Regions from separate parts of the Spirillospora sp. NPDC052269 genome, predicted to be linked through region 1. Evidence: riboswitches for the same ligand, from Rfam matches in the RefSeq annotation. Region 1 holds a riboswitch; the other holds the start of a gene.

Region 1 (10,779 bases):
CCTGCTCCAGGGCGGGCAGGGCGTGTTCGGCATCGCGCTCGGCCGGGTCTGGCAGGAGGTCGAGGGCAGCCTCGCCGACCTGCCGGCCGAGCGCGCCGACGTCGGCGACGATGACGACTCCCACCCGCACGACGAGCTCGCCTACCGCCGCCGCACCCGCCGCACCGGCTGATCTCCCGGTTCGACGCCCGGCACGTCCTCCCGACCTGACGACCTGATCTCTCCGGCCCCTCCGGCCCCGATCCTCCGGCCCGCCTCCCGGCGTGAACGCCGGAATCCCGCGCCCCGTCAGATGGCCTCCTTGCGCTGGAGGTAGGCGAACGCCGCCCAGCCGGGGGCGACCGGCAGCCAGAAGGTCAGCAGCCGGAACAGCAGCACGGCCGAGGTGGCGATCTCCGCGGGCAGCCCGGAGATCGTCAGCGCCAGCGTGAGCGCGCCCTCGACCGCGCCCAGGCCACCGGGCGTCGGCGCGGCCGATCCCAGGGCGTTCCCGGTCAGGAACACCACGACCACGGCCGTCCAGGGCAGGTGGCCGCCGAACGCGCGGATCGAGGCGTCCAGGCAGACCACGAAGGCGGCCGTGATCAGCAGCGTGCCGCCGAGGCTCGTGGCGAGCTTGCGGGGCGACTGCAGGACGTCCACCAGCCGCGGCAGCACCCCGGAGAACATCGACCGGAGCCGCGCGGTCACCAGCCGCCGGACGCGCGGGATGGCGAGCGCCACCGCCACCGGGATCGCGAGCATCAGCAGCACGATCATGATCGTCCGGGACGGCGCGAGGTCGTGGGTCGCGGTCTGCGTGGACCCGGTGATGAACCCGAACACCACCAGCAGGAGGATGTGGACCACCATCCCCAGGAGCTGGGACGCCCCGACGCTGGCGACGGCCGGTCCGGACCGGATCCCGGACTTCTGCAGGTAGCGGGTGTTGAGCGCGACGCCCGTGACGGCGACGGGCGCGACGAGCTTGACGAAGGACGCGGCCACCTGGACGAGGATCGTCCGCCACAGGGGCAGCCGCTCCGGCACGAACCCGATGAGCATGAGCGCCGCCGCGAGGTAGGTGACGGCGGCTCCGGCGGCGCCGAGCGCGACCCACCACCAGTTCGCCCGGTCGCCGATCGTGTCCAACTGCACGCTGGTCAACTGCGGGATGACGATGTAGGCGGCGAAGGTGAGGGCGACGATGCTCACGATCGTCCGGGACCGGAAGCGCTCCAGCCGGACGGGCTCGGTCTCGGCCTCGGGCTCCAGCTCGAGGATCTGCTCGCGGATCCGCGTCAGCAGGCGCCGGTCGTGCCGGACCGCGGTGCGGGTCGCCCGGGTCAGCGCGACCCGCTGCAGCAGCGGGACGGCCGCGGCGAGCGCGCCCTCGCCCAGCACCGGGGCGGCCGTCGCGACGGCGCGTTCGGCGCCGACGCGCAGCGCCAGGGTGGTGAGGAGCTGGGCCCGGTCCAGGCGCAGCACGAGATCGCCCGCGGCGACCTCGCCGACGCCGAGGTCGACCAGGTGGACCAGGCCCCCACCGGACGCCGCCTCGTCCGGGGCGGGCTCGTCCGGGCCCGTCTCGTCCGGGGCCGGGGCGTCGGCCTGGGCGGGGGAGGCGGGACGAGCCGGGCCGCTCACCAGGATGGCGTGGCCCTCCAGGCGGCGGTGGGCCAGGCGCGCGGCCTGGAGGCGGGCGAACTGGTGCCAGATGCCGGTGAGGAGGGCGTCGTCGATCTCGGCGTCGTCCAGCTCGTCCAGCCGCCGTCCCGGGACGTGCTCGTAGGCGAGCAGGGCGGCCTCGGTGCCGACCTCGCAGGTGCCGGTCAGACGCGGGGTGCGGACGTCCGCCGCGGACGCCGCGTAGGCCATCAGGGACTCCTGCTCCAGCGCCCGGCGCAGGGATCGCAGCGGACGGCGGTTCGTGCCGGCGCGCAGGCGCGCCAGCCGCCACAGGCGATACACCAGCCCGGCCGTCTGCTGGTCGCGGTCCAGCACGTTCACCTGGAGCTGCCAGCGGCCCCGGGGGAGTGGACGGCCCGCGCCGTCGTGCGGCACGCCGTCCGGGCCGGGGGCGACCGCGACGGCGTACCGGCGCGGCTCGTCGGCGGACGTGGCGACCTGCCGCGCCGCGACCGGGCGCAGGCCGAGCCGCTCCAGCGCCGCGACGACCGCGGCGCCGGTCGGGCGCGGGTTCGGCGTGCCGACCGCGTACAGCGTTCCGTGGCCGATCGCCTCGCCGAGGAAGTAGGTGGCGGCGAGCGCCGAGACCGAGGCGTAGGACGCGGTCAGCCCGGTGAGCGCGGCCAGGCCGATCATGGTCCAGGCGGCGATCTGCCAGCGGGTGCGGCCCGCCATCCCGACGGCGGCGACGAACGCGATCACCGGCGCGATGTCGGTGTGCACGACGGCGGTGCCGGAACTGCCCCAGATCAGGGCGTCCAGCAGGCCGTTCGGGGCGGCCGGGACGACCCAGTCGTTCATCGCCACGGTCAGCCCGAAGGTGATCATCGCGGCCAGCACCGCGATCGCCACCCGGACGCCGTCCCGGTTGAACAGGCGTTCGACCGCGAAGGCGGTGGGGACGGCGAGCACCCCGAAGCTGGACGCCAGCGTGGCCAGCGACAGCAGCCAGCGGGGCGCGTGCGCGGTGCCCTCGACGATGTCGGTCTGGAGGCCGTGCGTGGTCTGCTGGGCGATCGTCACCAGCAGCATGACGGCGCCGAGGCCGGCCAGCGCGGTGGCGAACCGGATCGCGTCGCCGGAGCGGCGGATGCGCTGCGGCGAGGGCGGCTCCTCGACCCGAGCCGGCCCCGCCTCCTCGCCCGGGTTCGCCTTGTCGCCGCCCGGGTTCGCCTCGTCCACGGCCCTGTCCGACGCTTCCTCGCCTGGGTCCGGCGCGTTCTCGCGCGGGTCCGTCCCGTCCTCGGGGACGCCGGGATCGGGCCCGGTCCGGTCCGAATCATGTTCGGTCCGCGCCGCGCCGTCCTGGGTCCGCGTCACGCCATACCGCCGTTCCGTCGTCGTCCCCGCCCCCGCGGTTGTGGGTCCTCCCGACCGTGAGCTGCGAATATCGTACTTTCTCCGGCGGACGCGGCGGGGGAGGCCCAGGTCCGCCACGCCGACCCGGCCGGTCCCCCGTTGAGGGAACGCCCGGTGGGCCGCCGGGGTTCCGGTCACGTCGCGGAGAGGGGGTCCGCCGCGTTCGATCGTGCTCTGTATTGGATAGAGTTTTTCCCACAGGAAACGCCGCTGACCCTGCGCGGGAGAGATTCCACGCCGCCAGTGTGGAACGCCGAAGGGGCAAACCTCCCCGGAACCTCTCAGGCAAAAGGACCGCGCAGACGAGGCACCTCTGGAAAGCAGGCGAGCGCGCCCGGAAACGGGGACGGGCCGTCTCACCGAAGGGGAAATTCCGCGCGTGCGCGGGGGAAGCTCTCAGGTGCCACGACAGAGGGGGAGACCGTCACCGGCCGGCCGGGCCGGGGACGCCCTGAGCGACCGCTTTCGCAGCCCAGGAGGCTCTCCCCAATGACCGCCCAGTTCTTCGCACCCGTGGCCTCGCCACAGACCCCGCGGACGGCCTTCGCCGACCGGCACATCGGCCCGTCCGGCGACGAGCGGTCCCGGATGCTGGCGGCCATCGGCTATTCCGGCGCCGAGGCCCTGATCGACGCGGCGGTCCCGGAGGCCATCCGCACGCACCGTCCGCTGGCGCTGCCGCCCGCGCTGTCCGAGCCGGCCGCGCTGGCCCGGCTGCGTGAGCTCGCCGAGAAGAACGCCGTGCTCACCTCCATGATCGGGTTGGGGTACCACGGCACCCACACGCCGGGCGTGATCCTGCGGAACGTGCTGGAGAACCCGGGCTGGTACACCGCCTACACGCCGTACCAGCCGGAGATCTCGCAGGGCCGCCTCGAGGCGCTGCTGAACTTCCAGACCGTGGTCGGCGACCTGACCGGCCTGCCGGTGGCGAACGCCTCCATGCTGGACGAGGGGACCGCCGCCGCCGAGGCGATGGCCCTGGCCCACCGCGTGGGCAGGCGCAAGGAGCCCGGCGCGTTCCTGGTGGACGCCGACGCGCTGCCGCAGACGATCGAGGTGATCCGCACCCGGGCCGTCCCGCTGGGCATCGAGGTCGTCACCGCCGACCTGTCCGCCGGGCTGCCGGAGGGCGACTTCTTCGGCGTGCTGGTGCAGTACCCGGGCGCGTCCGGCGCCGCCCGCGACCTGACGCCGCTGGTGGACGCGGCGCACGCGCGGGACATGCAGGCCGTGGTGGCCGCCGACCTGCTCGCGCTGACGCTGCTGCGGTCCCCGGGGGACAGTGGCGCGGACATCGTGGTCGGCTCGGCGCAGCGGTTCGGCGTGCCTTTCGGCTTCGGCGGTCCGCACGCCGGCTACATGGCCGTCCGCGAGGGCATCCAGCGGCAGATGCCGGGCCGCCTGGTCGGCGTCTCGGTCGACATCGACGGCAAGCCCGCCTACCGGCTGGCGCTCCAGACCCGCGAGCAGCACATCCGGCGGGAGAAGGCCACCAGCAACATCTGCACCGCGCAGGTGCTCCTCGCGGTGATGGCGAGCATGTACGCGGTCTACCACGGCCCGGAGGGCCTGGCCGCGATCGCGCAGCACGCGCACGGCCAGGCGGTCACGCTGGCCGCCGGACTGCGCGAGGGCGGCGTCGAGGTCGTCCACGAGCACTTCTTCGACACCGTCCTCGCCCGCGTCCCGGGCCGCGCCGCCGAGGTCGTCGCGGCCGCCCGCGAACTGGGTGTGAACCTGCGCCTCGCGGACGCCGACCACGTCGGGATCGCCTGCGACGAGACCACCACCGGCGAGCACGTCGCGGCCGTGTGGCGGGCGTTCGGCGTGGAGGGCGTCGCCGAGACCCCGGCCGGGGACGCGCTCGACTCCCTGCGCCGGGAGAGCCCGTACCTGACCCACCCGGTGTTCCACGCGCACCGCTCCGAGACCGCGATGCTGCGCTACCTGCGCCGCCTCCAGGACAAGGACATCGCGCTCGACCGGTCCATGATCCCGCTCGGCTCCTGCACGATGAAGCTGAACGCGACGACCGAGATGGAGCCGATCACCTGGCCGGAGTTCGCGAACATCCACCCGTTCGCGCCGGTCGACCAGGCCGCCGGGTACGTCGAGCTGATCGGCGAGCTGGAGGGCTGGCTCGCCGAGATCACCGGCTACGCCAAGGTGTCGGTGCAGCCGAACGCCGGTTCGCAGGGCGAGCTGGCCGGGCTGCTGGCGATCCGCGGTTACCACGCCTCGCGTGGCGAGGAGCACCGCAACGTCTGCCTGATCCCGTCGTCCGCGCACGGCACCAACGCCGCGTCCGCGGTGATGGCCGGGATGCGGGTCGTGGTCGTCAAGTGTGACGACGGCGGCAACATCGACGTGGACGACCTGCACGCCAAGCTCGCCAAGCACGGCGACGCGCTGGCCGCGATCATGGTGACCTACCCGTCCACGCACGGCGTGTTCGAGGAGTCCATCACCGAGGTCTGCAAGTCCGTGCACGACGCGGGCGGCCAGGTCTACGTGGACGGCGCGAACCTCAACGCGCTGGTCGGCCTCGCCCGTCCGGGCGAGTTCGGCTCGGACGTGTCGCACCTGAACCTGCACAAGACCTTCTGCATCCCGCACGGCGGCGGCGGCCCGGGCGTGGGCCCGGTCGGCGTCCGCGAGCACCTGGCGCCGTTCCTGCCGTCCCACCCGCTGCGCGCCGAGGCCGGCCCGCAGGACACCGGCGTCGGCCCGATCTCGGCGGCGCCGTGGGGCTCGGCGGGCATCCTGCCGATCTCGTGGACCTACATCGCCATGATGGGCGCGGACGGCCTGCGCTCGGCGACCGAGGGCGCGATCATCGCCGCCAACTACCTGGCGGCGAAGCTGTCCCCGCACTTCCCGATCCTCTACACCGGCCGGGACGGCCTGGTGGCGCACGAGTGCATCGCCGACCTCCGCAAGATCACCAAGGAGACCGGGGTCACCGCCGAGGACGTCGCCAAGCGGCTGATCGACTACGGCTTCCACGCCCCGACGCTGTCGTTCCCGGTCGCCGGGACGCTGATGATCGAGCCGACCGAGAGCGAGGACCTCGCCGAGCTCGACCGGTTCGTGGACGCCATGGTGGAGATCCGCCGGGAGATCGAGGCCGTCGCCGACGAGACCTTCGACCGTGAGGACAACCCGCTGCGGAACGCCCCGCACACCGCGGACAGCCTGCTGGCCGAGGACTGGAAGCACGCCTACACGCGTGAGACGGCCGCGTACCCGCTGCCGTCCCTGCGCGAGGGCAAGTACTGGCCGCCGGTCCGCCGCATCGACCAGGCGTACGGCGACCGCAACCTGATCTGCTCCTGCCCGCCGCCGGAGGCGTTCGAGGACTGAGCCGTCCTCGCCTGAGGGCAGGGCGAGGGCAGGCAGGGCGAGAGCAGGGTGAGGGCCCGTTCCCGGGACGTCCCGGGAACGGGCCCTTTCCCGTCCCCGTTTGTGATCTACAACGTAAAGGGCGTGGCCCGGCGACACGCCGGAGGCATGATCAAGTCCGGGTGTGTCGGGGCGGGACGCGGAGGCGGCCGGATCGCTAGGCTCGGCACCGCCGAACCCCGACCCCCAGAGGGCAGTAGACGATCATGAACGACACGCCCGGACAGGCCGCGCCGCGACGGTCGGCTGAGGCCGCGTCAGCCGAGTCAGCCGACCCGCGGGACGGCGGGCCGGGGGGAGCCGAGGCCGACCAGGCGGCGGAGATGTGCGAACGGGCGCGGCGGCTCGCCGAGGACGGCGAGTCCGACCGCGCGGCGACCTTGTTCGGGGAGGTGCTCGCACTCGGCGACACCCCGCACCGGGCTCGGGCCGCGCTCGGCCTCGCGGTCGTCCTGGACGACTCGGGCGACATCGCGGGCGCGCGCGAGGCCGATCGTGCCGCGATCGCCACCGGCGACCCCGAGTACGGCGCGCGCGCCGCCTACCACCTTGCGCTCACCCACGAGCGCGCGGGGGAGCACGACGAGGCCGAACCCGTCTGGCGGATCGTGGTCGACTTCGCCAACCCCGCCTACCTGCCGCCCGCACACCTGGCCCTGGCACGGCTCGCCGACGACGCGGGCGACTTCGACCGCGCCCGCGGGCACTGGGAGGACGCGGTCGCCACCGGCGACGCCGAGTACGGGCCACTCGCCGCGCACGACCTCGCCCAGCGGCTGCTGGAACGCGGCGAGCCGGCCCGCGCGCAGCGGGTGCTGACCGCCGGGCTGAAGCTCGTCGACCGGGAGGCCGCGCCGCACGCGCACTCGCGGCTCGCCGTGGCGCTCGGCATCGCCTGCCTCGACCAGGCCATCGGCGCGTTCGGCGCGGCGCTGGGCGCGGACGGCGAGCCCGCCGACCCGGAGGTCGGATCGCTCGCCACGGAGCTGCTGGCCCGCACGCTGCCGCTGCGCGGCCGGGACGGCGAGGCCCGCGAGGCGTGGCGGCGCGGCCTGACCGACCCGGCGGTCTCGGCGCAGGTCCGCGCCCGGCTGCGGCGCGAGTTCGGCGCGGACGACGGTGACGACCCGGCCGAGCTGTGGTGGGAGCCGCTCCTCGAGCAGTCCGTCGCCGAGGGCACGCTGCCCGCCCTGGCGGGAGAGGCGTTCGGCGCGCTGGACCACATGTACGCGCTGCTGGCCGTCCGGTACGCGGCCGAGCCCGCCGACCGCCGCCCCGGCGAGTCGCACGAGGTGATCGGCGGCGCCGTCCGCGTGCCGTCGGACTACGCCTGGGGCCCGCTCCTGCACGAGAGCTTCGCCGAGCGTCTACGCCTCGCGATGGGCCCCACCGCCGTCCTCCCACCCGGCTGGCCCGACGCCTGACATCCGGCGCCGGTGCTCAGCGCTTGGTGTCCGGCGCCTCAGTGCCTGATGTCCGACGCCTGAGCCTGGTGCCTGGCAGGCGTCGTCCGACGTGTGAGGGCTGACGCGCGGCGTCCGGCGGCGGGGGCTAGGCGGCGATGTCTCGTTGGGCCACGATGTTGGTGATGCGGACGCGGACCAGGCACTCGCCGGGGACGGCGTTGCGCTTGCCGTATTCCTCGGCGCGGTCCTCGCCCATGTAGCGGGCGCCGATCGCGGTGGCCCAGCGCAGCATCTCGTCCTGGTCGGTGTCGAGCGCGGCCACGCCGCTGATCACGACGAACGAGTAGGGCGCGACCTGGTCGTCGACCGCGATCGACACGCGGGGGTCGCGCTTGAGCGCGTGCGCCTTGATGCCCTTCTCGGCGGTGTTGAACAGCAGGTCGTCCCCGTCCAGGAGGAACCAGATGGGGGTCACGTGGGGGGATCCGTCCTTGCGGATCACGCCGATCTTGCCGGTGCGCGTCCCCGAAAGGACGAACGCGCGCCACTCGTCTGTCGTCATCTCCATGATCCACATTGTGGCGGACGGAGGGCGGGGACGAGGCCGGGTGCGCGGGCCGCTACGGTGAGCGACATGGAGATCATGACGGCGCACGGGGCCGCCGAGGTGACGGTGGACGAGCCGCGTGCGGCGGAGGGGGCGGCGTTCCTGCTGGTGCTGACGCACGGTTCGAACGGCGGGGTGGACGCGCCGGACCTGCTGGCCGTCCGGGAGGTCGCGCTGGGGCTCGGCGGGGCGGTCGCGCGGGTGCTGCAGCCGTTCCGGAAGGCCGGGCGCCGGGCGCCCGGATCGGCGGCGCGGCAGGACGAGGCGTGGCTGGAGATCGTCAAGCTCGTGCGCGACCGGTTCGGGGACGTCCCGCTCGTGCAGGGCGGGCGGAGCAACGGCGCGCGGGTGGCGTGCCGGACGGCCCGGGAGGCGGGCGCGACGGGCGTGGTGGCGCTGGCGTTCCCGCTGCATCCGCCGGGGAGGCCGGAGAAGTCGCGCGCGGACGAGCTGCGCGGCGCGGGCGTGGACGTGGTGGTCGTGAACGGCGACCGTGACCCGTTCGGTGTCCCGGACGCGGCGGACGCCGCCGAGGTGGTCGTCCTGCCGGGGGAGCGGCACGACCTGAACAAGAACCCGGCGGCCGTGGGTGAGGCCGTGGAGCCCTGGCTGCGCCGCTGGGCGCGCGCGGCGGGCTGATCGGCCCCGTCCAGGGCTCCGGGCCTCAGGGGGCCGGCCTGACCCGTCCAGGGCTACCCAGACCCCGGGGGTGAGGCGGTCCCGGACATGACTGAGCCCCGGCGTCTTGGCCGGGGCCCTTGCTTCTTTCTCTCCTGGTGCCTCCGGGGATCACCCGGAGCGCCCGTTGGGTGGCTGACGCCCCCGAGGAAGATCACCCGTTCGGACTAGTCCCCCGTACGAGACTGGTCAGGCGACCGCTCCGACACCGAGGTCGGTGGGGCGGTGCGGGGCGACGATCTTCCCGTCGGGCAGCAGTTCACCGGTGTCCTCGAAGATCACGACGCCGTTGCACAGCAGGCTCCAGCCCTGTTCGGGGTGGTTGGCCACGGTTCGTGCGGCGTCGCGGTCCGGCCCGTCAGAGGTGGGACAGTGCGGTTGGTGTGGGCACATCGGCGTGCCTCCGGTCTCAGGTGCTCGATGGGTGGTGCTCTTCTGTCTGACGCATCCGAGTGTGGATCGGTTCGGCCCTGGGCGGCCATAGCCCGAAGGGACGATTGTCCGGTGGTACCTCGGTACCGCCGGAGTGTGATCGGCCTCACCCTCAGGTGCAGGTGATCAGACTGCCCGCGAATCCGTCTCGGCAAGAGCACGAATCTCCGTCCGATGCGTAAAGTTCCTCCCGATTCGTCCGGACAGGTGTCCGGGACCGGCCGCGTGTCCGGCTCGGGATGCGATCGTTTCCCCCCGGCGGCCGGGGGACCGAGCCCTACGATTGCCCCCTGGGATGGGCCCGACCCAGGGGAGGTGAGGCCCGGATGCGCGTTGCGCTGTTCGTCGCCTGCGTCGACGACGCGATGTTCCCCGGGACGGGCCGCGCGGTCACGTCCCTGCTGGAGCGGCTCGGGCACGAGGTGGTGTTCCCGGCGGGGCAGACCTGCTGCGGGCAGCTGCACTGGACGACCGGCTACCGGCGGGAGGCGGCCGGGCTCGCGCGGCGGTTCACCGGGGTGTTCGCCGGGGCGGGGACGGTCGTGACGCCGTCGGCGTCGTGCGCGGCGGCGGTCCGGTCGTCCTATCGGAGCATGGCGCGGGCCGCCCGCGACCCGGAGCTGGAGCGCGACGCCGCCGGGCTCGAGGTGTACGAGCTGACCGAGTTCCTGGTGGACGTCCTGGGCGTGACCGACGTCGGCGCGGCGTTTCCGCACCGTGTGGCCTACCAGCCGACCTGTCACGCGTCGCGCGCGCTGGGCGTGGGCGACCGCCCGACGCGGCTGCTGCGCGCGGTGAAGGGGCTGGAGCTGGTCGAACTGCCCGCGGCGGGGGAGTGCTGCGGGTTCGGCGGCGCGTTCGCGGTGAAGAACGCGGACGTGTCGGTCGCGATGGTCGCCGACAAGGTCCGGCACGTCCGGGACACGGGCGCCGACGTGCTGTGCGCGCTGGACAACGCCTGCCTCGCGCACATTGGCGGCGCGCTGTCCCGGCTGCGGGCGGGTGTCCGGGTGGCGCACCTCGCCGAGATCCTGGCGTCCACGGGGGAGGACGCATGAGCCTCCGCGAGGGGGAGGGCGAAGCGGAGGCCCCCGACCATCCCGCCCCTCCCGAACGAGGTTCGGATGTGTCCGGCGGGTTCGGGCTCGGGACGCTGCTGAGGCTCGTGGGCGGGCAGCAGGGGAGCACGGCCCGGAGGCGCGGGCAGGACGGGAAACCCGTCCT
Region 2 (10,779 bases), on a different contig from region 1:
GATGTCGGACGGGCGTTCATCGCCGGCCAGCAGGCGCTCATGCGCGACTTCACGCTGCTCTACGCGCCGACGATCAACTCGTACAAGCGGTACCAGCCCGGCTCGTTCGCGCCGACCGCGATCAAGTGGGGCCTGGACAACCGGACGTGCGCGCTGCGGCTCGTCGGGCACGGGCCGTCCCTGCGGATCGAGAACCGGACGCCCGGCGGCGACGTGAACCCGTACCTGGCCGTCGCCGGGATGATCGCGGCCGGGCTGCACGGCATCGACAACGACCTGCCGCTCGAGGAGCCGTACCGGGGCAACGCGTACGCGTCCGACGCGTCCACGGTCGCCCGCTCGCTGCGCGACGCCGCCGCCGACTGGACGGCGTCCGACCTGGCCGCCGAGGCGTTCGGCAAGGAGGTCGTCGAGCACTACGCCAACAACGCCCAGGTGGAACTGGACGCCTACGACCGGGCCGTCACCGACTGGGAGCTGTTCCGCGGCTTCGAGCGACTGTGAGAAGGGTGCTTCGTTGGAGCTGATCAACCCCGCGACCGAGGAGGTCGTCACGTCCGTGGCGATGGCCTCGGTCTCCGACACCGATCGGGCCGTCGAGCGGGCTCGCCGCGCTTACGTCCACTGGCGGGCGGTCTCCCCCGGCGACCGCGCGCGGCTGCTGCGGCGCTTCGCCGAAGTGGTGGACGAGCACGTCGACGAGCTCGCCGAGCTGGAGGTGGACGAGGCCGGGCACCCGATCGCGCAGGCCCGCTGGGAGGCCGGGAACCTCCGTGACGTGCTGCTTTACTACTCGGCCGCGCCCGAACGGCTGACCGGGCAGCAGATCCCGGTGCCGGGCGGGCTGGACGTCACCTTCCACGAGCCGCTCGGTGTGGTCGGGCTGATCGTCCCGTGGAACTTCCCGATGCCGATCCTCGGCTGGGGCCTCGCCCCGGCGCTCGCGGCCGGTAACACGGTGATCGTCAAGCCTGCCGAGACGACGCCCCTGACGGCGCTGCGCGTCGGGGAGCTGGCGCTGGAGGCCGGGCTGCCGGAGGACGTGGTGACCGTCCTGCCCGGCGAGGGCCCGGTCGCGGGACGGCGGCTCGCCGACCACCCGGACGTCGCGAAGATCGCCTTCACGGGCTCGACGCGGGTCGGGCAGGAGCTGATGGCCGCCTGCGCGGCGAGCGTCAAGCGCCTCACGCTCGAACTCGGCGGCAAGTCCGCGAACATCGTCTTCGCGGACGCCGACCTGGAGAAGGCCGCCGCCACGGCCCCCGGCGCGGTCTTCGACAACGCCGGGCAGGACTGCTGCGCCCGGTCCCGCATCCTCGTCCAGCGGACGGTCTACGACCGGTTCATGGAACTGCTGGAACCTGCCGTCCAAGCCGTGGTGGTCGGTGATCCGCGGGACGAGAAGACGCAGGTCGGGCCACTGATCAGCGGCGCGCACCGGGCGCGCGTCGCCTCCTACGTCACCGGCGGCGCCCCCGTTGCCGTCCGGGGTTCGGCTCCGTCCGGGAAGGGGTTCTGGTTCGCCCCGACCGTCCTCGCCGGGGACGGCGTGACCGACCTGCCCGCGTGGCGCGAGGAGGTCTTCGGGCCGGTCGCGATCGTCGTCCCCTTCGAGGACGAGGCGGACGCCGTCCGGATCGCCAACGACACCCCGTACGGCCTGTCCGGCTCGATCTGGACGCGCGACGTCGGCCGCGCCTTCCGCATGTCGCGGGCGGTCGAGGCCGGGAACCTGTCGGTCAACTCCCACTCGTCCGTCCGCTACTGGACCCCGTTCGGCGGCTTCAAGCAGTCCGGCCTCGGCCGCGAACTCGGCCCGGACGCCCTCGCCGCCTTCACCGACACCAAGAACGTCTTCATCTCGACGGAGGAATAGCGTGCAGCGATTCGAGGACCGCGTCGCCGTCGTCACCGGCGGAGCCAGCGGGATCGGCCTGGCGACGTCCCGCCGCCTCGCCGCCGAGGGCGCGAAGGTCGTCATCGCCGACCTGGACGAGTCGGGCGGCCGGAAGGCGGCCGACGAGGTCGGCGGCCTGTTCGTCCGCACCGATGTCACGTCCGAGGACGACGTGAAGGCCCTGTTCCGGGCCGCCCACGACGCCTACGGACGGATCGACGTCGCGTTCAACAACGCGGGCATCTCGCCGCCCGACGACGACTCGATCCTGGAGACAGGGCTCGACGCTTGGAAACGCGTCCAGGACGTCAACCTGACCAGCGTCTACCTGTGCTGCAAGTACGTGATCCCGTACATGCAGGCGCAGGGGAAGGGCTCGATCATCAACACCGCGTCGTTCGTGGCGGTGATGGGCGCGGCTACCTCGCAGATCTCCTACACGGCGTCCAAGGGCGGGGTCCTGGCGATGTCGCGGGAGCTGGGCGTCCAGTTCGCCCGCGAGGGCATCCGCGTCAACGCCCTCTGCCCGGGGCCGGTCTCGACGCCGCTCCTCCAGGAACTGTTCGCCAAGGACCCGGAGAAGGCGGCCCGGAGGCTCGTCCACATTCCGACCGGGCGCTTCGCCGAGCCCGAGGAGATCGCGGCGGCCGTCGCGTTCCTGGGCTCGGACGACGCGTCCTTCATCACCGCGTCCGAGTTCCTCGTGGACGGCGGCATCTCGGGCGCCTACGTCACCCCGCTCTAGGGAGCGTCGGCGTGGGTCAGGGTCTCCCAGCCGAGGAAGTGGGACGGCCCGGCCGGGCGCTTGGCCGTGACCAGGGCGCCTGTCTTGGGCAGTGAGACGCCCAGGCGGTGGTGGTAGGCGTTGTACCCGACCTCCAGGACCGGGCCGAGGCCGGTCTTGGGGGCGCCCTTGCAGAGCCAGGACGGAGCCTTCGTCCCCAGGTCGTACTGGGCGTGGAACTCCATGGCCTTGGTCAGGCGGGGCTGGGCCTCCTTGTAGAGGTCCAGCCCTTGGAGGCGGGCGGTCTCGGCGACGTGGATCGCGGCGTCCAGGCCCCAGCCGGTGTGGCCGAAGTCCCGGCAGGTCTCCTGGGCGAGGCCGTCCACGAAGGTGCCCTGGCCCTGCCAGTACTTGATCGTCGCGGCCTTGCCGCTGATCCCGGCCGGGGTCTTCGGGAGCGCGCCGTCCTTCTTCAGGTAGACGTACTCGGGCAGGCGCTTGCGCCAGCGCGCCACGGCCGTGTTGAAGGTGGCCCGGTCGTCGGTGTGGACGGCGATGGAGAGCGTCGCGTCCGTCATGATCAGTTCCCAGTTGCCGTTCGTGGTCGGCCGGTCCTTGTTGACCATGGGCAGGTAGACGGTCCGCAGGAAGGACGCGAACTTCTTCCTGCCCGTCCACTTGGCGCCGTACGGGGAGTACTTGATGATCTCGGCGGCGCGGGCCCAGTCGTTGGCGGCCCAGGCCGCCTGGAGCGGCGCGTTGGAGTTGGTGTGCTGCTTGAGGACCTTCGCCCACGCGTCCATCAGCTGGACGGCCTTGGCCGCGTACTTCTGATCATGGTTGACCGTGTAGGCGAGGGCGTCGGTGTAGGCGGCCATCGCGTCGTCGCGCTCGTCCGAGCAGCCGTGGTTCGGGTTGGACGACGGGCCGCACTCGACGTTCGCGCGGGGCTTCGGCGTCCGCTTGAGGTCGGCGTACTTGCTCGCGAGCATCGCGTCGTAAGCCGTCTTCCACGGCTGCTTGCCCGCCTTCACACGGGTGCGCATCGTGTCGAGCTGCTGCTTGCCGACCAGCACGCCCGGGTGCTTGAACCCGGCTGCCGACGTCGCGGCGACCGCCCCCGCCTCGTGCCCGCCGGACGCGCCGTCCCAGGCGACCGCCGCCACGGACGCGGCGACCACCGCGGCCCCCGCGCCGGACGCGAGCCACACGCGGCTCCGGGTGAACGCCATCATGAGATCCTTTCGTCGGCTGAAAAGTCCCTGAACGTCGGATCATGCAACCGTCGCGATCGGGCGCCGTCAATCAGAACGGCGAAATACGCCGCAAAGGGCGACAAGTCGGCTGGTAGCGGGGTCGAGCGCGCTGGTACATTGCGGGCAGCCGTTGAACCCGCGCGGGAGAGTGCTCCCGCCGCCAGCGGGGGCCGCCGAAGGAGCAACTCCTCCCCGGAACCTCTCAGGCCCCACGGACCGCGCGGACCAGGCGACCTCTGGAAAGCGAGGGCGTCCCGCGCCCTCCGCCGAAGGTGAAAGCCCCCCTTTCGTCGCGGGGGTGAAACTCTCAGGCGCCGATGACAGAGGGGGAGGCACCGAGCCGCCCGGGGCGCGATGGGACCATTGACGGGACGTCCACGCGCGCCATCCGCGACCAAGGAGCCAGACCCATGTCCGCCGATCCGACTCCCAAGAAGACGCCGCTGTACGACGTCCATGCCGCTCTGGGCGCCAACCTCGTGGACTTCGCGGGCTACCTCATGCCGCTCCGGTACGCCAGCGAGACGGCCGAGCACAAGGCCGTCCGCGACGGCGCCGGCCTGTTCGACCTCTCCCACATGGGCGAGATCTTCCTGACCGGCCCGCAGGCCGCCGCCGCACTGGACTTCGCGCTGGTCGGCAACATCTCGCCGATGGCCGTGGGCAAGGCCCGCTACACCATGATCTGCGCGGAGGACGGCGGCGTCCTGGACGACCTGATCGTCTACCGCCTGGCCGCCGAGACCTACCTGGTCGTCGCGAACGCCTCCAACGTCGCGGTCGTCCGGGAGGCCCTGGTCGAGCGCGCCAAGGACTTCGACACCGAGGTGGACGACCGGTCCGACGCCTACGCGCTGATCGCGCTCCAGGGCCCGGACGCGCAGGACATCCTGCTCCGCTTCACCGACGCCCCGCTGCCCGAGCTGAAGTACTACGCGATCCTGCCCGGGACCGTGGCCGGGGTGGACGCGCTGATCGCGCGCACCGGCTACACCGGCGAGGACGGCTTCGAGCTCTTCGTCGCCGCGGCCGACGCGGTGAAGCTGTGGAACGTCCTGGCCGGGGTCGAGGGGGTCATGCCGTCCGGGCTGTCGGCGCGCGACACCCTGCGCCTGGAGGCCGGGATGCCGCTCTACGGCAACGAGCTGACCGCCGAGACGACCCCGTTCGAGGCGGGGCTCGGCCGGGTGGTCAAGTTCGAGAAGAACGGGGACTTCGTCGGACGGCCCGCGCTGGCCGCGCGTGCGGAGGCCGCCGCAGGCCGTAGGCTCGTGGGACTGGTGGCCCGCGGGCGCCGGGCGCCCCGCAAGGGGTACGCGGTCGTCGGCCCGGACGGCACGCCGTGCGGCGTGGTGACCAGCGGCGCTCCGTCGCCCACACTGGGCAAGCCGATCGCCATGGCCTACCTGGACTCCTCGGTCCCCGAGGACACCACCGGACTGGTCGTGGACGTCCGCGGCCGGCACGAGCCGGTCGACGTCGTCGCCCTGCCTTTCTACAAGCGTTCCTGAATCCTGGAGAGAGAACAACCGTGAGCGTTCCGGAGCAGCTCCGCTACAGCGAAGACCACGAGTGGGTCGCCGGTCTCGACAACGAGGACGGCATCGTCACCATCGGCATCACCCAGCATGCCGCCGACGCGCTCGGCGAGATCGTCTTCCTCGAGCTCCAGCCGAAGGAGGGCGAGAGCGTCGAGGCCGGCGAGCCCTGCGGCGAGGTGGAGTCCACCAAGTCGGTCAGCGACCTGGTCTCCCCGGTCAACGGCGAGGTCACCGCGATCAACGCGGCCGTGATCGAGGAGCCGAAGGTGATCAACGACGACCCGTACGGCGAGGGCTGGATCTTCAAGGTCAAGATCACCGAGGAGCCGGGCGACCTGCTGGACGCCGCCGCCTACGCCAAGCTGACCGAGGAGTCCTGAGCATGACGGCCCCCTCCTCGCACGACGCCCCGCTGGCGGAGGTGGACCCGGAGGTCGCCGCCGCGGTCGCCGACGAGCTGCACCGCCAGCAGTCGACCCTCGAGATGATCGCCTCGGAGAACTTCACGCCGGTCGCGGTGCTGGAGGCCCAGGGGACGGTCCTCACCAACAAGTACGCCGAGGGCTACCCGGGCCGCCGCTACTACGGCGGCTGCGAGTACGTGGACGTCACCGAGCAGCTGGCCATCGACCGGGCCAAGGCCCTGTTCGGGGCCGAGTTCGCCAACGTCCAGCCGCACTCGGGCGCGCAGGCCAACACGGCCGTCTACTTCGCGCTGCTGAACCACGGCGACACCATCCTGGGCCTGGACCTGGCGCACGGCGGCCACCTGACCCACGGCATGCGGCTCAACTACTCGGGCAAGGTCCTCAACGTGGTGCCCTACCACGTCCGCGAGGACGACGGCCGGGTGGACATGGACGAGGTCGCGCGCCTCGCCGAGGAGCACCGGCCGAAGATGATCGTGGCCGGCTGGTCGGCGTACCCGCGTCAACTGGACTTCGCCCGGTTCCGCGAGATCGCCGACTCCGTCGACGCGCTGCTCATGGTCGACATGGCCCACTTCGCGGGCCTGGTCGCCGCCGGGCTGCACCCGTCGCCCGTCCCGTTCGCCGACATCGTCACGACGACCACGCACAAGACCCTCGGCGGTCCGCGCGGCGGCCTGATCATGGCGAGGGAGGAGTTCGGCAAGAAGATCAACTCTGCCGTCTTCCCCGGCATGCAGGGCGGTCCGCTGGAGCACGTGATCGCCGCCAAGGCGGTCGCGCTCAAGGTCGCGGCCTCGGAGGAGTTCGCGGGCCGCCAGCGGCGTACGCTGGAAGGGGCACGCATCCTGGCCGAGCGCCTGCTCGCCGAGGACGCGGCGAAGGCCGGCGTGAAGGTGCTGACCGGCGGCACGGACGTCCACCTGGTCCTGGTCGACCTGGTCGACTCCGAGCTGACCGGCCGGGACGCCGAGGACCGGCTGCACGACGTCGGCATCACCGTGAACCGGAACGCCGTCCCGAACGACCCGCGTCCGCCGATGGTGACGTCCGGGCTGCGGATCGGCACCCCGGCCCTGGCCACCCGCGGCTTCGGCGCCGAGGACTTCCGCGAGGTCGCCGACGTCATCGCGCTGGCGCTCCAGCCGTCGTTCGACCAGGCGGCCCTGGCCGCCCGGGTGAAGGCCCTGGCCGACAAGCACCCGCTCTACCCGAACCTGTGATCACCGTGCCCCCGTCCGCCCCCGGGGCGGCCGGGGGCCACGTGTTTCCGCACGCTACAACGGAGTAGCAAGTCCATGGCTATCAGCGTTTTCGACCTCTTCAAGATCGGCATCGGGCCGTCCTCCTCGCACACCGGAGGACCGATGGCGGCCGCCCACCGCTTCGCGCGCGGACTCGACCAGGACGGCGTCCTGGAGAAGACCGCGTCCGTCCAGGCGGTCCTGTACGGCTCGCTCGGCCTGACCGGCAAGGGGCACGGCAGCGACAAGGCCGTCATCCTCGGCCTGGAGGGCGACAAGCCCGAGCTGGTGGACGTGGACACCGCCGACGAGCGCATCGCGCGCGTCCGCGAGACCGGGTCACTGGTCCTGTTCGGCTCGCACCCGGTCCCGTTCGTGATCGGCGAGCACCTGGTGTTCGAGCGCAAGATCTCCCTGCCCGGCCACCCGAACGGCATGCGCTTCACCGCGTTCGACGCCGACGGCAACGAGCTGCGCAGCAGGGTCTACTACTCGGTCGGCGGCGGCTTCGTCGTCGACGAGCACGCCACCGGCGCCGACCGCATCAAGGCCGACGACACCGTCCTGCCCTACCGCTTCGACAGCGGCGTCGAGCTCCTGGAACTCTGCCGCGAGACGGGCCTGTCGATCTCCGCGCTGATGATGGAGAACGAGAAGGCGTTCGGCCGCTCCGAGGCCGAGATCCGGTCCGGCCTGGTCGAGCTGTGGCACGTCATGCGCGCCTGCGTGGACCGCGGCTGCTCCCGCGAGGGCCTGCTGCCCGGCGGCCTGAAGGTGCCCCGGCGCGCGCCCCGCCTGCACCGCACGCTGATCGCCGAGAAGGCCACCGACCCGCTGCACGCGATGGACTGGGTGACCCTGTTCGCCCTCGCCGTGAACGAGGAGAACGCCGCGGGCGGACGGATCGTCACGGCCCCCACCAACGGCGCGGCGGGCATCGTCCCGGCCGTCCTGCACTACTACGACCGGTTCGTCCCGGGCGCGGACGACGAGGGCGTCGTCCGCTTCCTGCTGACCGCCGGGGCCATCGGCGTCCTGTTCAAGCAGAACGCCAGCATCTCCGGCGCCGAGGTCGGCTGCCAGGGCGAGGTCGGCTCCGCCTGCTCGATGGCCGCCGCCGGCCTCACCGAGGTCCTCGGCGGCACCCCCGAGCAGGTCGAGAACGCCGCCGAGATCGGCATCGAGCACAACCTCGGCCTCACCTGCGACCCCGTCGGCGGCCTCGTCCAGGTCCCCTGCATCGAGCGCAACGCCGTCGGCGCCATCAAGGCCATCAGCGCCGCCCGCATCTCCCTGCGCGGCGACGGCAAGCACTTCGTCTCCCTGGACCGCGCCATCAAGACCATGAAGGACACCGGCCGGGACATGCTCGACAAGTACAAGGAGACCTCGCGCGGCGGCCTCGCCGTCAACGTCATCGAGTGCTGACCGGCCGTTAGGCGGGGCGGACGCCCCGGCCGTGGGGGGTGTGGGCGCCCTCGCGGGCGGGTTCGCCGCAGGCGGCGCAGACGACCTCGGGAACGAGGTCGGCGCCGCAGGAGTGGGTCCAGGTGACGGGCGGATCGTCGCTGTTGATGTGGCGGTCGCCCCACTTGAGCAGCGTCAGCAGGACGTCGCCCAGCTCGCGTCCGGCCTCGGTGAGGTGGTACTCGTACCGGGCCGGACGGTCGCTGTACTGCTCGCGGTAAATGATCCCGCTGTGCTCCAGCTTGCGGAGGCGCGCGGTGAGGATGTCGCGGGACGCGCCGGTGTTGCGGGCGATGCCGTCGAAGCGCCGGACGCCGTGGAAGAGCTCGCGGACGACCAGGACCGACCAGCGCTCGCCGATCAGGTCCAGGGTGTCGGCGATCGAGCAGGCCCTCGGGTCGGCGTCCTTCGGCGGCATGGTCATCATCGTATTCGCTGCTAGAGGCGCTCGATGATCGTCGCGTTGGCGAGGCCGCCCGCCTCGCACATGGTCTGGAGGCCGTAGCGTCCGCCGGTGTCCTCCAGGGCGTGCAGGAGGGTGGTCATGATGCGGGCGCCGCTCGCGCCGAGCGGGTGGCCGAGGGCGATGGCGCCGCCGCGGACGTTGGTCCGGGCCGGGTCGGCGCCCGTCTCGCGGAGCCAGGCGAGGACGACCGGTGAGAACGCCTCGTTCACCTCGAACAGGTCGATGTCGGCGAGGTCCAGGCCGGAGCGCGCGAGGACCTTGGCGGTGGCGGGGATGATCGCGGTGAGCATGAGGAGCGGGTCGTCGCCCGCGACGGCGAAGGTGTGGAAGCGGGCGCGGGGGCGCAGGCCGAGGCGCTCGGCGGCCTCGCGGCTCATGACGAGGACGGCCGCGGCGCCGTCGTTGATCGGGGACGCGTTGCCCGCCGTGATCTCCCAGCCGATCTCCGGGAAGCGCCGGGCGGCCTCCTCGTAGAAGTAGGCGGGCTTGAGCCCGGCGAGGACCTCGGGGGTCGTGGCCGGACGGACCGACTCGTCCATGCCGGGCCAGGCCAGCTCGCGGTCGAACTCGTGCTTCTCCCAGGCCCGGGCCGCGCGGCGGTGGGACTCGGTGGCGAAGGCGTCCAGTTCGGCGCGGGAGAGCTTCCAGCGGGCGGCGATCAGCTCGGCGGAGATCCCCTGGCCGACCAGGCCCTCGGGGTAGCGCTCGTTCAGCAGCGGGCCGAACGGGTCGCTGCCGGGCAGGACGGCCGAGCCCATCGGGACGCGGGACATCGACTCGACGCCGCACGCGATCGCCACGTCGTACGCGCCGGAGATCACGCCCTGCGCGGCGAAGTGCAGGGCCTGCTGGGACGAGCCGCACTGGCGGTCCACGGTCGTCGCGGGGACGGACTCGGGGAATCCGGCCGCGAGGACGGCGTTGCGGGTGAGGTTGAGGGCCTGCTCCCCCGCCTGGGTGACCACGCCGCCGATCACGTCGTCCACGGCGGACGGGTCGATGCCGGCGCGCTCCACCAGCGCCTTCAGGGTGCGGGCGAGGAGGTCCACGGGGTGGTCCTCGTGCAGGGCGCCGCCCGGCCTCCCCTTGCCGATCGGGGTCCTGACGGCTTCGACGATCACCGCGTCTCGCATGACTGCCTCCTGAGTTGGAATCTCCAACCCAAGAGTCGCGCTGTCAGTTGGATTTTCCAACCCACTAGGGGCGTGGCGCCGGTCACAGCGCAAAGAGACGTCCGGGATCGTGAGCGTCCCGGACGTCTGGACAGTGCGAAATACGGGTCGCGCTCCCGGAGGCCGTGGCGGTAGGACACGACCTCCGCGAAGCGCTCGGGCCGCTCTAGTGGAAGGGGCCCGTTGGGAAGTCGTTCAGGTTGCGCCTCCATCCGTCGAAGGGCTCCTCTGGGGAGCCGTCCGTCCTCTGGTGCTCCAGCAAGCGAACACCTCCAAACGCCCTCGACGTCAGCGGGTACTCCGAACGCTAGGACGCAGATGGGTGATTTTGGGGATCAGGAGGACAAAAGGTCCGTCAAGCTGCCTGGGTGGCGTCGTCAAGGTGCCAAGGTCATGGCTCCCAGGACCCGTGCGGCCAGCGCCTCGTCCCCGCTGACCTCGACGGTCACGTCGGCGGACGTGCAGCGCCCGGCCACCAGGCGGACGAAGGTCTCCCAGTCCATCCGCAGGACGGTCGCGTCCTCAGGGGCCGTCTCGGCGAACGCGGCGCGCCCGTCCGGGCCGACCACGACGTGCCGGACGAA

The links. Region 1 has a riboswitch for glycine ahead of gcvP (aminomethyl-transferring glycine dehydrogenase). Riboswitches for the same ligand answer to the same signal wherever they lie in the genome.
Region 2: it holds a riboswitch for glycine, as region 1 does, so the genes downstream of both, gcvT (glycine cleavage system aminomethyltransferase GcvT) here and gcvP (aminomethyl-transferring glycine dehydrogenase) in region 1, are expected to answer to the same signal.

What each region holds. Positions count from the first base shown of each region.
Region 1 covers NZ_JBFAUU010000003.1:140,610-151,388, reverse strand. The annotation lists gene AB0L06_RS07220 (MerR family transcriptional regulator) at 1-172, shown strand, start outside; gene AB0L06_RS07215 (flippase-like domain-containing protein) at 289-2,988, opposite strand; glycine riboswitch at 3,239-3,334, shown strand; glycine riboswitch at 3,335-3,449, shown strand; gene gcvP (aminomethyl-transferring glycine dehydrogenase) at 3,517-6,393, shown strand; gene AB0L06_RS07205 (tetratricopeptide repeat protein) at 6,639-7,856, shown strand; gene AB0L06_RS07200 (PPOX class F420-dependent oxidoreductase) at 7,984-8,406, opposite strand; gene AB0L06_RS07195 (alpha/beta hydrolase family protein) at 8,473-9,084, shown strand; gene AB0L06_RS07190 (DUF5999 family protein) at 9,313-9,516, opposite strand; gene AB0L06_RS07185 ((Fe-S)-binding protein) at 9,882-10,613, shown strand; gene AB0L06_RS07180 (LUD domain-containing protein) at 10,610-10,779, shown strand, end outside.
Region 2 covers NZ_JBFAUU010000009.1:217,839-228,617, forward strand. The annotation lists gene AB0L06_RS21100 (glutamine synthetase family protein) at 1-504, shown strand, start outside; gene AB0L06_RS21105 (aldehyde dehydrogenase family protein) at 518-1,876, shown strand; gene AB0L06_RS21110 (3-oxoacyl-ACP reductase) at 1,878-2,642, shown strand; gene AB0L06_RS21115 (alginate lyase family protein) at 2,639-3,853, opposite strand; glycine riboswitch at 4,009-4,106, shown strand; glycine riboswitch at 4,108-4,211, shown strand; gene gcvT (glycine cleavage system aminomethyltransferase GcvT) at 4,288-5,388, shown strand; gene gcvH (glycine cleavage system protein GcvH) at 5,409-5,798, shown strand; gene glyA (serine hydroxymethyltransferase) at 5,801-7,069, shown strand; gene AB0L06_RS21135 (L-serine ammonia-lyase) at 7,145-8,518, shown strand; gene AB0L06_RS21140 (winged helix-turn-helix transcriptional regulator) at 8,526-8,975, opposite strand; gene AB0L06_RS21145 (thiolase family protein) at 8,996-10,156, opposite strand; gene AB0L06_RS21150 (maleylpyruvate isomerase family mycothiol-dependent enzyme) at 10,573-10,779, opposite strand, start outside.